One region of the Streptomyces sp. NPDC001922 genome, then DNA from elsewhere that is predicted to be linked to it. Evidence: predicted binding sites of a transcription regulator. Region 1 holds the regulator's gene; each other region holds the start of a gene.
What was found. The regulator HrcA, encoded in region 1, represses chaperone genes, less so after heat shock. The targets are predictions, from matches to a motif close to TTNGCACTCNGNNNNNCNGAGTGCNAA.

Region 1 (4,575 bases):
CTCGCCCGCGAGCTGTTCGCGGTAGACGTCGACGGCGGCCGCGTCGGCGACGGAGGGCTGCGGCATGAACAGATTGACGCCGAAGGGCCGGCCGGTCAGGCCGCGCAGCGCCTTGATCTCCTCGTACATGGCCTCCGGCGTCTTGTAGCCGGCCGCCAGGAAGCCGAGGCCGCCCGCCTCGGACACGGCGGCCACGAGCTCGGGGCAGGACGCGCCACCGGCCATGGGGGCCTGCACGATCGGGTACCGGGAGAGGTCGGTGAGCGCGGAGGGCATGACCACATGGTGTCACGCCCGCCGGGCCCGGCACGGCCGGACCCCGGAGCCGGCGTCCGGCGCGCGCCACCCGGCCGGAAGGACGGCCGGGGACACGGGTGTTGCCTGCCGGGGCTGCCGGCGGGGCGTCCGCGGCCCGGCGGTCGGAACCACCGGGCCGGCGTGGCCTCAGCGGCCGTTGAAGGCGTCCTTCAGCCGGGAGAACAGCCCCTGCTGTCCGGGCTGGAAGTGGCCGGAGGGCCGCTCCTCGCCGCGCAGCTTGGCGAGCTGCCGCAGCAGGTCCTCCTGCTGCGGGTCGAGCTTGGACGGCGTCAGCACCTCGACGTGCACGATCAGGTCGCCGCGTCCGCCGCCCCGCAGGTGGGTGACGCCGCGCTGGTGCAGCGGGATCGACTGGCCGGACTGGGTGCCGGGCCGGATGTCGACCTCCTCCAGCCCGTCGAGCGTCTCCAGCGGGCACTTGGTGCCCAGCGCCGCCGCCGTCATCGGAATGGTGACGGTGCAGTGCAGGTCGTCGCCGCGCCGCTGGAAGACCGGGTGCGGCAGCTCGTGGATCTCGACGTAGAGGTCGCCGGCGGGCCCGCCTCCGGGGCCGACCTCGCCCTCGCCCGCGAGCTGGATCCGGGTGCCGTTGTCCACACCGGCCGGGATCTTGACGGTGAGGCTGCGCCGCGAGCGGATGCGTCCGTCGCCCGCGCACTCCGGGCAGGGGGTCGGCACGACGGTGCCGAAGCCCTGACACTGCGGACACGGCCGCGAGGTCATGACCTGGCCCAGGAAGGACCGCGTCACCTGCGACACCTCGCCGCGGCCGCGGCACATGTCACAGGTCTGCGCCGAGGTGCCCGGCGCCGCGCCCTCGCCGGTGCACGTGGTGCACACGATCGCGGTGTCGACCTGTATGTCCTTGGTGGTGCCGAAGGCCGACTCGTCCAGCTCGACGTCGAGCCGGATCATCGCGTCCTGGCCGCGCCGGGTGCGGGACCGCGGCCCGCGCTGCGAGGCGGTGCCGAAGAACGCGTCCATGATGTCGGAGAAGTTGCCGAAGCCCGCGCCGCCGAAGCCGCCCGCGCCACCGCCTCCGCCGGCCTGCGAGAGCGGGTCCCCGCCGAGGTCGTAGACCTGCTTCTTCTGCGGGTCCGAGAGCACCTCGTAAGCGGCGTTGATCTCCTTGAACCGCTCCTGGGTCTTCGGGTCCGGATTGACGTCCGGGTGCAGTTCGCGAGCCAGGCGCCGGAACGCCTTCTTGATCTCGTCCTGCCCTGCGTCGCGGCGCACGCCCAGTACGGCGTAGTAGTCCGTGGCCACTTTTACGACTCCGCCAGGATCTGTCCGACGTAACGTGCCACTGCGCGTACCGCTCCCATCGTTCCGGGGTAGTCCATGCGGGTCGGTCCGACCACGCCGAGTTTGGCGACTGCCTCGTCGCCCGAACCGTAGCCGACCGCGACGACCGATGTGGACGTCAGCCCCTCGTGGGCATTCTCATGCCCGATTCGTACGGTCATGCCGGAGTCCTTGGCCTCGCCGAGCAGCTTGAGGAGCACCACCTGCTCCTCGAGAGCCTCCAGCACCGGCCGGATGGTCAGCGGGAAGTCGTGTCCGAAGCGGGTCAGATTGGCGGTACCGCCGATCATCAGCCGCTCCTCGGTCTCCTCGACCAGCGTCTCCAGAAGAGTCGCCAGGACGGCGGAGACCGTGCCCCGGTCCTCCGTCTCGAAGGACTCCGGAAGATCCTGCACCAACTGCGGCACATCCGCGAACCGGCGGCCCACGACGCGGCTGTTGAGCCGGGCCCGGAGGTCCGCCATCGAGGTCTCGCCGAACGGCGCCGGGCAGTCCACCAGGCGCTGTTCGACCCGCCCGGTGTCCGTGATCAGCACCAGCATGATCCGGGCCGGGGCGAGGGAGAGCAGTTCCACATGCCGGACGGTCGACCGCGTCAGCGACGGGTACTGGACCACCGCGACCTGCCGGGTGAGCTGCGCGAGCAGCCGGACCGTGCGGCCCACGACGTCGTCCAGGTCGACCGCGCCGTCCAGGAAGTTCTGGATGGCCCGGCGCTCCGGCGAGGACAGCGGCTTCACGCCCGCCAGCCGGTCCACGAAGAGCCGGTAGCCCTTGTCGGTGGGGATACGGCCGGCGCTGGTGTGCGGCTGGGCGATGTAGCCCTCGTCCTCCAGCACCGCCATGTCGTTGCGCACGGTGGCCGGGGACACGCCGAGGCCGTGCCGCTCGGTGAGCGCCTTGGAACCGACCGGCTCCTCGGTGCCCACGTAGTCCTGGACGATGGCGCGCAGCACTTCGAGTCTGCGTTCACTGAGCATGCGCACACCTCCAGTGGTGGTTCCGTGGGCCTCTGCCTGGCACTCGCTGTATCTGAGTGCCAGCTTCCCCCGCCTCAGTGTACGGCGGGGTGGTGTGAACCGGGCAAGGGCCGTCACCGCCGGTGTTGGCCGGACGGCGGGTCACCGTACCGCTCCGCCGTAGCCTCGTCGCATGGATCACACAACGGAAGAGCCGCGTTGGGAGATGCTCGCGCCGGGGGTCGAACGGCGCAGACTGCCCGTCTGGGACATGACCGCCGGGGTGGTGCACGGCCCGGACGCGGTGCTGATGGTGGAGGCCGGTTCGAGTCTGCGCGAAGGCGCGGAACTGGCCCGCCAGGCAGCGGGGTCGGCGGGCCGGAGGGTGACACATCTCGCACTCACCCACCCGCACTTCGACCATGTGCTCGGGATGGACGCCTTCCCCGGGGCGGAGGTGTACGCCGCCGTCGGCATGGACCGGCTACTGACCTCGCACCGGGAGCGGGAGGCCCTGCGTGCCGACGCGGTGCGGCAGGGGGTGGAGCCCGCCGCCGCCGCGGAGGCCACGGAGCGGCTGGCGGCGCCGCACCACCTGATCAGCGGCGAGATGACGATCGCACTCGGCGGCGGCCGGGAGGCGGTGCTGGTGAACGTCGGCCCCGGCCACACCGGACACGACCTGGCGGTGCTGGTACCGGGCACCGGCGGGGCCCCGAGCGTGCTGTTCTGCGGCGACCTGGTGGAGGAGTCGGGCGAACCGCAGGCCGGGCCGGACGCCGTACCGGCCCAGTGGCCCGCGGCCCTGGACCGCCTGCTGGACCTGGGCGGCGAGGACGCGCTGTACGTCCCCGGCCACGGCGCGGTGGTGAATGCCCGTTTCGTCCGGGAGCAGCGGGACGAGCTGGCGGCCCGTTTCGGCGTGTCGTAGTCACGACCAGCCGTTTCTTCCTACTGTCGGGCGATGCGCAGCAGAGAGTACGGGCCGGACCTCACCCCGCCGTGGAAGAAGCAGCAGCCCGCCCCGGAGGTTCCGGCCGAGCCCGGCCTGGTGGTCGAGGAGGTGTCGACCGGCTTCTGCGGCGCGGTGATCCGCTGTGAGAAGACGGCGGAGGGACCAACGGTCACGCTGGAGGACCGGTTCGGCAAGCACCGGGTCTTCCCGATGGTGCCGCGCGGCTTCCTGGAGGAGGGGCGCGTCGTCACCCTGGTGCGCCCGTCGCACACGGCGCCCGCCCGCACCGGCCGCACTGCCTCCGGCTCGATCGCCGTCCCCGGAGCGCGTGCCCGGGTCGCACACGCCGGGCGCATCTACGTCGAGGGGCGGCACGACGCGGAGCTCGTGGAGCGGGTCTGGGGCGACGACCTGCGGATCGAGGGCGTGGTCGTGGAGTATCTGGAGGGGGTCGACGACCTTCCGGCGGTGGTCCGGGACTTCTCCCCCGGTCCGGACGCCCGGCTCGGCGTCCTCGTCGACCATCTGGTGCCCGGCTCCAAGGAGTCGCGGATCGCCGAACAGGTCACCGACGCCCACAGCCTGGTCGTGGGACACCCCTACATCGACATCTGGGAGGCGGTGAAGCCCGCGTCCGTGGGCATCCCCGGCTGGCCGTCGGTCCCGCGCGGGCAGGACTGGAAGACCGGGGTGTGCCGGGCGCTGGGCTGGCCGGAGAACACCGGGGCGGCCTGGCGGGAGCGCGTCCTCGCCTCCGTGAACAGCTACAAGGATCTGGAGCCGGCGCTGCTGGGCCGGGTCGAGGAGCTGATCGACTTCGTCACCGCGCCGTGAGGGGTGCCGGCCCTGTGCCCGCGCTCCTCGTGCATGGACCCCTGAGTCCCGTCAGAGGCCGGTGGGGCGCGCGGGCCCCGGGGAGCCGGCCGGCCCGGTGAACCCGGCGGCGCCCCCGGAGCCCGCGGGTTCCGCCCAGCCGGGGACGCCGGGCGGGCGCGACACCGCGAAGAGCATCGCCGCCAGGGCGACGCCCTCCCGCGG
Region 2 (4,575 bases), on a different contig from region 1:
GCTGTCCTGCTCCTCCACCGGCAACCTGGCCGGCGCCGTCGGCGCCGCGGCGGCCCGGGCCGGCTTCCGGTCGTGCGTGTTCATCCCGCACGACCTGGAGGCGGGCAAGGTCGTCATGGCCGCGGTCTACGGCGGCGACCTGGTCGGCATCGAGGGCACGTACGACGACGTCAACCGCTTCTGCAGCGAGCTGATCGGCGACCCGATCGGCGAGGGCTGGGGCTTCGTCAACGTCAACCTGCGCCCGTACTACGGCGAGGGCTCGAAGACGCTGGCGTACGAGATCTGCGAGCAGCTCGGCTGGCGGATCCCGGACAACATCGTGATCCCGATCGCCTCCGGCTCCCAGCTCACCAAGATCGACAAGGCGCTGAAGGAGCTCATCGCCCTCGGCCTGGTCGAGGACAAGCCGTACAAGATCTTCGGCGCCCAGGCCGAGGGCTGCTCCCCGGTCTCCCGGGCCTTCAAGGACGGCCACGACGTGGTCCGCCCGGTGAAGCCGGACACGATCGCCAAGTCGCTCGCCATCGGCAACCCGGCCGACGGCCCGTACGTGCTCGACATCTGCCGCCGCACCGGCGGCGCCGTGGAGGACGTGAACGACGAGCAGGTCGTCGACGCGATCAAGCTGCTGGCGCGCACCGAGGGCATCTTCGCGGAGACCGCGGGCGGTGTGACGGTGGGCGTGCTGCGGAAGCTGATCGAGGCCGGGCGGATCGACCCGGCCGAGGAGACCGTGGTGCTGAACACCGGTGACGGCCTCAAGACCCTGGACGCCGTGGCTCCGACGACGGGCCCGTCCGCGACCATCCGCCCCACCCTTGACTCGTTCCGAGAGGCAGGCCTCGCATGAGCGTCAACGTTCGAATCCCCACGATCCTGCGTACGTACACCGGCGGCCGGTCCGAGGTGCCCGCCGAGGGCGCGACTCTCGGCGAGGTGCTCGCGGACCTGGAGAAGAACCACCAGGGCATCGGTGCCCGGGTGCTCGACGACACCGGCAAGCTGCGTCGATTCGTGAATGTCTATGTGAATGACGACGACGTGCGTTTCAGCGAGGGCCTGGAGACGGCCACGCCGGACGGTGCGGGTGTATCGATCATTCCGGCGGTCGCCGGCGGCTGCTGAACCATAAACGCAAGAACCTTGCGTAATAGGAATGGCCCCTTCCGTAAGAGAAACGGAGGGGGCCATTCTGTGTGGTTGATCGCGGTACAGTTGAGCGATCCCCCACCGGCCGCTCTGCCGAACGCATATGAGAACGCGACAAGATGTGCCCGAAGTGTGCGTGCGATTTGTCGCGTTGATGCCCGTTTGTCTGACCCAACTTGTCCTGACTTCACGGTGATTCAGGGGATAGCTCCCTGCGGCCCTGCTCAGAATTCTCGTCCGTTTGACCTGTTGCAGAGGGCATCTGTGCGGATACATTCAGCCGCGGTCGACGCGTTACGGCGCACACCTCCTACCTGTCGGGAGGTGAGGTCTGACCCGGGTCCGCGGAGTGCGGTCCTGTGCAAGGGCCAGTAATAGGGGAGTTAGGGATGGCTCAGGGCACCGTCAAGTGGTTCAACGCGGAGAAGGGCTACGGCTTCATCGCGGTCGACGGTGGTGCGGACGTCTTCGTGCACTACAGCGCGATTCAGATGGACGGCTACCGCACCCTCGAGGAGGGCCAGCGGGTCGAGTTCGAGATCTCGCAGGGCCAGAAGGGGCCGCAGGCGGACATGGTCCGTGTAGCCGGCTGATACGCGCCGACTGACTGCAGCGCAGGGCCCGCTTCCCCCCGGGGAGCGGGCCCGCTTCTGTTCCGACCTCCGCGTCGGGTGCGGCGCGTCGGCGGGCGGGCTCGCGTCTCGACGGGCTTGGGGGTCTCTCATCCGTCGCCCGACCGCCGGCCCTCAGGGAAGCCCTGCGGGCGTTGTCCCACCTGTCGCCCGACCGCCACCCCTCATGGAGCCCCTTCGGGGTGCTCGCTCCCACCTGTCGCCCGGCCGCCACCCCTCATGGAGCCCCTTCGGGGTGCTCGCTCCCACCTGTCGCCCGGCCGCCACCCCCCATGGAGCCCCTTCCGGGGTGCTCGCTCCCACCTGTCGCCCGACCGCCACCCCCCATGGAAGCCCTATAGGCGCTTGCACTCGAGGGGGTCGAGTGCTAATCATTGGCGTTAGCACTCTGACGTTGAGAGTGACAGAAGGACCGGGTCGGTGAGGCCCGCAGGCCGGGTGGGACAAGGAAACCACCAGGTGTGCAGGCCGTCCGTCGCGGGCGCCAGCGCGGTCCGGAGCAATCCGCCCCTTGCACCCTGTGCCAGGGACCCCCGACGTCCGGGAGGACCACTTCACATGGCCAAGATCATCGCGTTCGACGAGGAAGCGCGGCGCGGCCTCGAGCGCGGGATGAACCAGCTCGCCGACGCCGTCAAGGTGACCCTCGGCCCCAAGGGCCGGAACGTCGTCCTCGAGAAGAAGTGGGGCGCCCCCACGATCACCAACGATGGTGTCTCCATCGCCAAGGAGATCGAGCTCGAGGACGCGTACGAGAAGATCGGCGCCGAGCTGGTCAAGGAGGTCGCGAAGAAGACGGACGACGTCGCCGGTGACGGCACGACGACCGCGACCGTCCTCGCCCAGGCGCTGGTCCGCGAGGGCCTCCGCAACGTTGCCGCGGGCGCCAACCCGATGGCCCTCAAGCGCGGCATCGAGAAGGCCGTCGAGGCCGTCTCCGCCCAGCTGCTCGAGCAGGCCAAGGACGTGGAGACCAAGGAGCAGATCGCTTCGACCGCCTCCATCTCCGCCGCCGACACCCAGATCGGCGAGCTCATCGCCGAGGCGATGGACAAGGTCGGCAAGGAAGGCGTCATCACCGTCGAGGAGTCGCAGACCTTCGGGCTCGAGCTCGAGCTCACCGAGGGCATGCGCTTCGACAAGGGCTACATCTCCGCCTACTTCGCCACCGACATGGAGCGTATGGAGGCGTCGCTCGACGACCCGTACATCCTGATCGTCAACTCCAAGATCTCCGCGGTGAAGGACCTCCTTCCGCTGCTGGAGAAGGTCATGCAGTCCGGCAAGCCGCTGCTGATCATCGCGGAGGACGTCGAGGGCGAGGCGCTGTCCACCCTGGTCGTCAACAAGATCCGTGGCACCTTCAAGTCCGTTGCCGTCAAGGCCCCGGGCTTCGGTGACCGCCGCAAGGCCATGCTCGGCGACATCGCCATCCTCACCGGTGGCACCGTCATCTCCGAGGAGGTCGGCCTCAAGCTGGAGAACGCCGGTCTCGACCTGCTGGGCCGCGCCCGCAAGGTCGTCATCACCAAGGACGAGACCACCATCGTCGACGGTGCCGGTGACAGCGAGCAGGTCCAGGGCCGCGTGAACCAGATCCGCGCCGAGATCGAGAACTCGGACTCGGACTACGACCGCGAGAAGCTCCAGGAGCGCCTCGCGAAGCTGGCCGGCGGCGTGGCCGTCATCAAGGCCGGTGCCGCGACCGAGGTCGAGCTCAAGGAGCGCAAGCACCGCATCGAGGACGCGGTGCGCAACGCCAAGGCCGCCGTCGAGGAGGGCATCGTCGCCGGTGGTGGCGTGGCCCTGCTGCAGACCGTCTCCGTGTTCGAGAAGCTCGAGCTCGAGGGCGACGAGGCCACCGGTGCGCAGGCCGTCAAGCTCGCGCTCGAGGCCCCGCTGAAGCAGATCGCGGTCAACGCCGGTCTCGAGGGCGGCGTCGTCGTGGAGAAGGTGCGCAACCTGACCCCGGGTCACGGCCTCAACGCCGCGACCGGCGAGTACGTCGACCTGGTCGCCGAGGGCATCATCGACCCGGCCAAGGTCACGCGCTCCGCGCTGCAGAACGCCGCCTCCATCGCGGCGCTCTTCCTCACCACCGAGGCCGTCATCGCCGACAAGCCGGAGAAGGCCGCCGCGGCCGCTCCGGGCGGCATGCCGGGCGGTGACATGGACTTCTGATCCGTCTCGACGGATCGGCTGTTCACAGCTGTACGGACCGAGGGCGGCACCCATCGCGGGTGCCGCCCTCGGGCGTTTCCCGGGGAGCTTCCGGGGAGTTCTCGGAGGGGCCGTCGGGACGTGCGGTCTCCGGGAGGGGCCGGGCTCCGACAGCTCACATGGGCTTCGGGGCGATGACCGCGAAGGCCGCCGACTGCGGGTCGGCGACGACGGCCATCCGGCCGGCCACCATGTCGAACGGCGCCTTGAGCACCGTGCCTCCGGCGGCGGACAGCTTGGACACCGTCGCGTCCACGTCCTCCACCGAGAAGTAGGCGAGCCAGTGCGAGGGCGTGCCGGACGGCATCCGGTCGCTCAGCGGCTGGAGCCCGCCGACGGTACGTCCCTGGGCGGAGATCGCGTAATAGCTCTCCGCGCCTTCCATCTGTGTGGTCTCGATGCCGAGGGCGCTGGAGAGGAAGGCGGTGGACGCCTGGACGTCGCTGGTGTTGAGCTCGTTCCAGATCAGCGAGCCCGGCTCGTTGACGATGGCCGCTCCGAAGAACTCCTTCGGCTCCCAGACGCCGAAGACGGCTCCCGTCGGGTCGGCCGCGACGAGCATGCGGCCCAG
Region 3 (4,575 bases), on a different contig from region 1:
TCACCGCCCCGTCCGGTTCGTACAGCCAGCGTCCGACCGGACCCGGCGCCGGGTCCGGCAGCCCGGCTCCGGTGAGGGTGTGCGGGCCGGGGAGCAGCGTGGCGCGGCGGGCGCCCGGCGCGGTGCCGAACCAGAACACCGCCTCCTTCACGTCGCCGCCGTCCGAGATCCACTCGGCCTCCGTGTCGTCGGGCACCGCGTCGTGCGGGACGCCCGGGGCGATCTTCAGGGCGGCGTACGGGGTGCTGCGGGCGGCACCGACCGCCCAGGACAGCGGCGGGGAGTAGGCCTCCGGGTCGAAGATCCGCCCCCGGCCGCCCCGCCGGGCCGGGTCGGCGAACACCGCGTCGTACCCGGAGGTGTCCACCTCCGTGACGTCCGCGCAGCGCACCTCGATCCGGTCCGCCAGGCCCAGCGCCTCGGCGTTGGCCCGGGCCACCGCGCAGGTCAGCGGGTCCCGGTCGACGGCGAGGACCTCGACGCCGGCCCGCGCGAGGGCGATGGCGTCGCCGCCGATGCCGCAGCAGAGGTCGGCCAGCCGCCGGACGCCGAGCGCCGCGAACCGTTCGGCCCGGTACCGGGCGACGGAGGTGCGGGTGGCCTGCTCCACGCCGTTCGGGGTGAAGAACATGACGGCCGCGTCCTCGGCACCGAACTTCGCCGCCGCCCGCTGCCGCAGCCGGGCCTGTCCCAGTGCCGCGGACACCAGGTCGGCGGGGTGGTCGCGGCGCAGCCGGGTCGCGGTCGCCAGTTCCTGGGCGGGGTCGTAGTCGCGCAGGTCCGCGAGGAGCGCCCGGCCCTCGTCGGTGAGCAGGGCGGCGAAGGAGTCGAGGGCGTTCACCGGTCAATTGTGGGCCAAGCGGGGGACCGTCCGGGCACCACGGTCTGTCGCGCCGCCGCGGGGCCGACTCCCTGGCAGGATGCGGCGCCATGCAACTAGTACGACAAAATGAAAAAAACACTCACGAGCGTCGATTCCGGTCCACCACCTGTGCCGCGGTCCTGCTCCTGGTCGGCGTGGTCGGCGGAGCCTGCGCACAGCCTCCCGATCGCACCGCACCACTGCCCGGACCCGACCCCGGACCGGGACGGTCGGCGCCGGGCGGAACCGCCGCCGCGCACGGCCCCGAAGCCGCCTCGCGCGGCGCGGGGCGCCCCGGCCCGGCGCCCGCCGCCGACCGCCGTCCGGTCCCGCGCACGGCCGGGCGTCCGGCCCCCGCGGCGGCCCCGGACCTCCCCCGCGACCTGGCGATCTACGCCGAGAGCAGGCTGAACGCCCGGTCCGTCCGGCTGCGCGCCGCCCAGCGCTGGGGCCTGCTCCGCCCGCCGGTCGCTGCGCCCGCCCCGCCCGTCCGCAAGGCGCGGCCGGCCACGCCGCGCTCCCTCTCGATGGGGTCCGGCCTCCCCCCGGTGTTCACCCGTGTGCCCACCTCCGACCGCGTGGTCTTCCTCACCATCGACGACGGCGGCCACAAGGACCCGGAGCTGATCCGGATGCTCCGCGAACTGGACGTGCCGGTGAGCGCCTTCCTCAGCGACTACGTCGTGCGCGACGACTACGGCTACTTCCGGAAGCTCCAGCGGCTCGGCGTCTCCCTGCACAACCACACGCTCACCCACCCCGACCTGACGGAGCTGTCCTTCGAGGACCAGTACAAGGAGATCTGCCGCCAGCAGCGGAACCTGGAACGGGAGTTCGGCGTGCGGCCGCGGCTGTTCCGCCCGCCGTACGGCAACTACGACCGGGAGACGCTGCTCGCCGCCAAGTCCTGCGGCGTCCGCAGCGTGCCGCTCTGGACCCAGGAGGCGTTCGCCGACCGCATCGACTTCGCCGACACCCGGGGCCGGCTGCACCCGGGCGACATCATCCTCACGCACTTCCGCGGCCGCGGGGAATGGGGCGGGACCATGGCCGACATGGTCCGCGAGGTGCTGCGCACCGCCACTGCCCAGGGCTTCGCGGTGGCCAGGCTGGAGGACTACATCTGAGGGCCCCGGCGTCCGCGCGCCCGACGGCGGCGGGTTCGCAGCGCGAACGGCAGCCGGACGCCCGGCCCGGGGTGCGCGGCCCCGTCCTGACACTCCGGCTCCGCGCCGGAAACCGGGCGTCCCGGCACCACGCCGGGCCCGGCGGCCGAGCGTTGCCCCCCACCGCTCTGACCAGCAACAAGCCCGCCCACGGAAGGCCGGGCCGACAGCGGAGGACCGTGCCCGGCCCGCCTGTACCGGTGGGGCGCCCGGAGGTTCGTTGGCACTCTAGTTGACTGAGTGCTAACGCCGTCATAGTCTCAGCTTTGGCACTCTCCACTACGGAGTGCCAGCTACACAGCGACGGGCAGGTCCGGCACCCGCGACGACGGATCTACCAGGTCGCCACCTCAGACAGTTAACCCCGTGAGATCTCCGAAGGGGGAGGTCGGATCGTGACGACCGCCAGCACCAAGGTTGCCATCAAGCCGCTCGAGGACCGCATTGTGGTCCAGCCGCTGGACGCCGAGCAGACCACGGCTTCCGGCCTGGTCATTCCGGACACTGCCAAGGAGAAGCCCCAGGAGGGCGTCGTCCTGGCCGTGGGCCCGGGCCGCTTCGAGGACGGCAAGCGCCTTCCGCTCGACGTTTCCGTAGGCGACGTCGTGCTGTACAGCAAGTACGGCGGCACCGAGGTGAAGTACAGCGGCGAGGAGTACCTCGTCCTCTCGGCTCGCGACGTTCTCGCGATCGTCGAGAAGTAATTCACCCACTGTTTTTGATCTGCGCCCCGGAACCCGTGTCTCAACAACCGGGCGTCCGGGGCGCAGTTCGTTGAGAGGACATACGCAACCATGGCGAAGATCCTGAAGTTCGACGAGGACGCCCGTCGCGCCCTCGAGCGTGGCGTCAACAAGCTTGCCGACACCGTGAAGGTGACGATCGGCCCCAAGGGCCGCAACGTCGTCATCGACAAGAAGTTCGGCGCGCCGACCATCACCAACGACGGTGTGACCATCGCCCGCGAGGTCGAGGTCGAGGACCCGTACGAGAACCTCGGCGCCCAGCTCGTCAAGGAGGTGGCGACCAAGACCAACGACATCGCGGGTGACGGCACCACCACCGCGACCGTGCTGGCCCAGGCGCTGGTCCGCGAGGGTCTGCGCAACGTCGCCGCCGGCGCCTCCCCGGCCGCCCTGAAGAAGGGCATCGACGCCGCGGTCAAGGCCGTCTCGGACGACCTGCTCGCCATCGCGCGCCCGATCGACGAGAAGTCCGACATCGCCGCCGTCGCCGGTCTGTCCGCCCAGGACAAGCAGGTCGGCGAGCTCATCGCCGAGGCGATGGACAAGGTCGGCAAGGACGGTGTCATCACCGTCGAGGAGTCCAACACCTTCGGCCTGGAGCTCGACTTCACCGAGGGCATGGCCTTCGACAAGGGCTACCTGTCCCCGTACTTCGTCACCGACCAGGAGCGTATGGAGGCCGTCCTCGACGACCCGTACATCCTGATCCACCAGGGCAAGATCTCCTCGATCCAGGACCTGCTGCCGCTGCTGGAGAAGGTCATCCAGGCCGGCGGCTCCAAGCCGATGCTGATCATCGCCGAGGACGTCGACGGCGAGGCGCTCTCCACCCTCGTGGTCAACAAGATCCGCGGCACCTTCAACGCCGTCGCGGTGAAGGCCCCGGGCTTCGGCGACCGCCGCAAGGCCATGCTCGGCGACATCGCCACCCTCACGGGCGGCACCGTCGTCGCCGAGGAGGTCGGCCTCAAGCTCGACCAGGTCGGCCTGGACGTGCTCGGCTCCGCCCGCCGCGTGACCATCACCAAGGACGACACCACGATCGTCGACGGTGCCGGCAAGGCGGAGGACGTGCAGGGCCGCGTCTCCCAGATCAAGGCCGAGATCGACGCCACCGACTCCGACTGGGACCGCGAGAAGCTCCAGGAGCGCCTCGCGAAGCTCGCCGGTGGCGTCTGCGTCATCAAGGTCGGCGCCGCGACCGAGGTCGAGCTCAAGGAGAAGAAGCACCGTCTGGAGGACGCCATCTCCGCGACCCGCGCCGCGGTCGAGGAGGGCATCGTCTCCGGTGGTGGCTCCGCTCTGGTCCACGCCGCCAAGGTGCTCGAGGGCAGCCTGGGCAAGGAGGGCGACGAGGCCACCGGTGTCGCCGTCGTCCGCCGCGCCGTCGTCGAGCCGCTGCGCTGGATCGCGGAGAACGCCGGCCTCGAGGGCTACGTCATCACCTCCAAGGTGGCCGAGCTCGAGAAGGGCCACGGCTTCAACGCCGCGACCGGCGAGTACGGCGACCTGGTGAAGGCCGGCGTCATCGACCCGGTCAAGGTCACCCGCTCCGCGCTGGAGAACGCCGCGTCCATCGCCTCCCTGCTCCTCACCACCGAGACGCTCGTGGTCGAGAAGAAGGAAGAGGAAGAGGCCGACGCCGGCCACGGTCACGGCCACGCGCACTGACCTCGCGAGGCACCACGAAGGGCCCCTGTCCCCACCGCTCGGCGGCGGGGGCGGGGGCTCTTCGCGTGCGGGTCACATCGGCACGGCGTCCAGCTGCCGGAGCAGCCGCAGCAGGTCGTAGTGCCACCAG

Region 2: the regulator HrcA is predicted to act here: its motif matches at 2,129-2,155, upstream of groL (chaperonin GroEL).
Region 3: the regulator HrcA is predicted to act here: its motif matches at 2,249-2,275, upstream of groES (co-chaperone GroES).

What each region holds. Positions count from the first base shown of each region.
Region 1 is NZ_JBIASV010000001.1:476,387-480,961, forward strand. Features, by position in the region: gene ACFYYR_RS02015 (nitronate monooxygenase) at 1-276, opposite strand, end outside; gene dnaJ (molecular chaperone DnaJ) at 445-1,584, opposite strand; gene hrcA (heat-inducible transcriptional repressor HrcA) at 1,587-2,603, opposite strand; gene ACFYYR_RS02030 (MBL fold metallo-hydrolase) at 2,776-3,513, shown strand; gene ACFYYR_RS02035 (DUF3097 domain-containing protein) at 3,547-4,371, shown strand; gene ACFYYR_RS02040 (hypothetical protein) at 4,423-4,575, opposite strand, start outside.
Region 2 is NZ_JBIASV010000008.1:147,336-151,910, forward strand. Features, by position in the region: gene thrC (threonine synthase) at 1-853, shown strand, start outside; gene ACFYYR_RS16525 (MoaD/ThiS family protein) at 850-1,128, shown strand; gene ACFYYR_RS16530 (cold-shock protein) at 1,542-1,745, shown strand; gene groL (chaperonin GroEL) at 2,343-3,965, shown strand; gene ACFYYR_RS16540 (VOC family protein) at 4,120-4,575, opposite strand, start outside.
Region 3 is NZ_JBIASV010000005.1:253,733-258,307, forward strand. Features, by position in the region: gene ACFYYR_RS11090 (methyltransferase domain-containing protein) at 1-841, opposite strand, end outside; gene ACFYYR_RS11095 (polysaccharide deacetylase family protein) at 931-1,989, shown strand; gene groES (co-chaperone GroES) at 2,424-2,732, shown strand; gene groL (chaperonin GroEL) at 2,823-4,445, shown strand; gene ACFYYR_RS11110 (ester cyclase) at 4,518-4,575, opposite strand, start outside.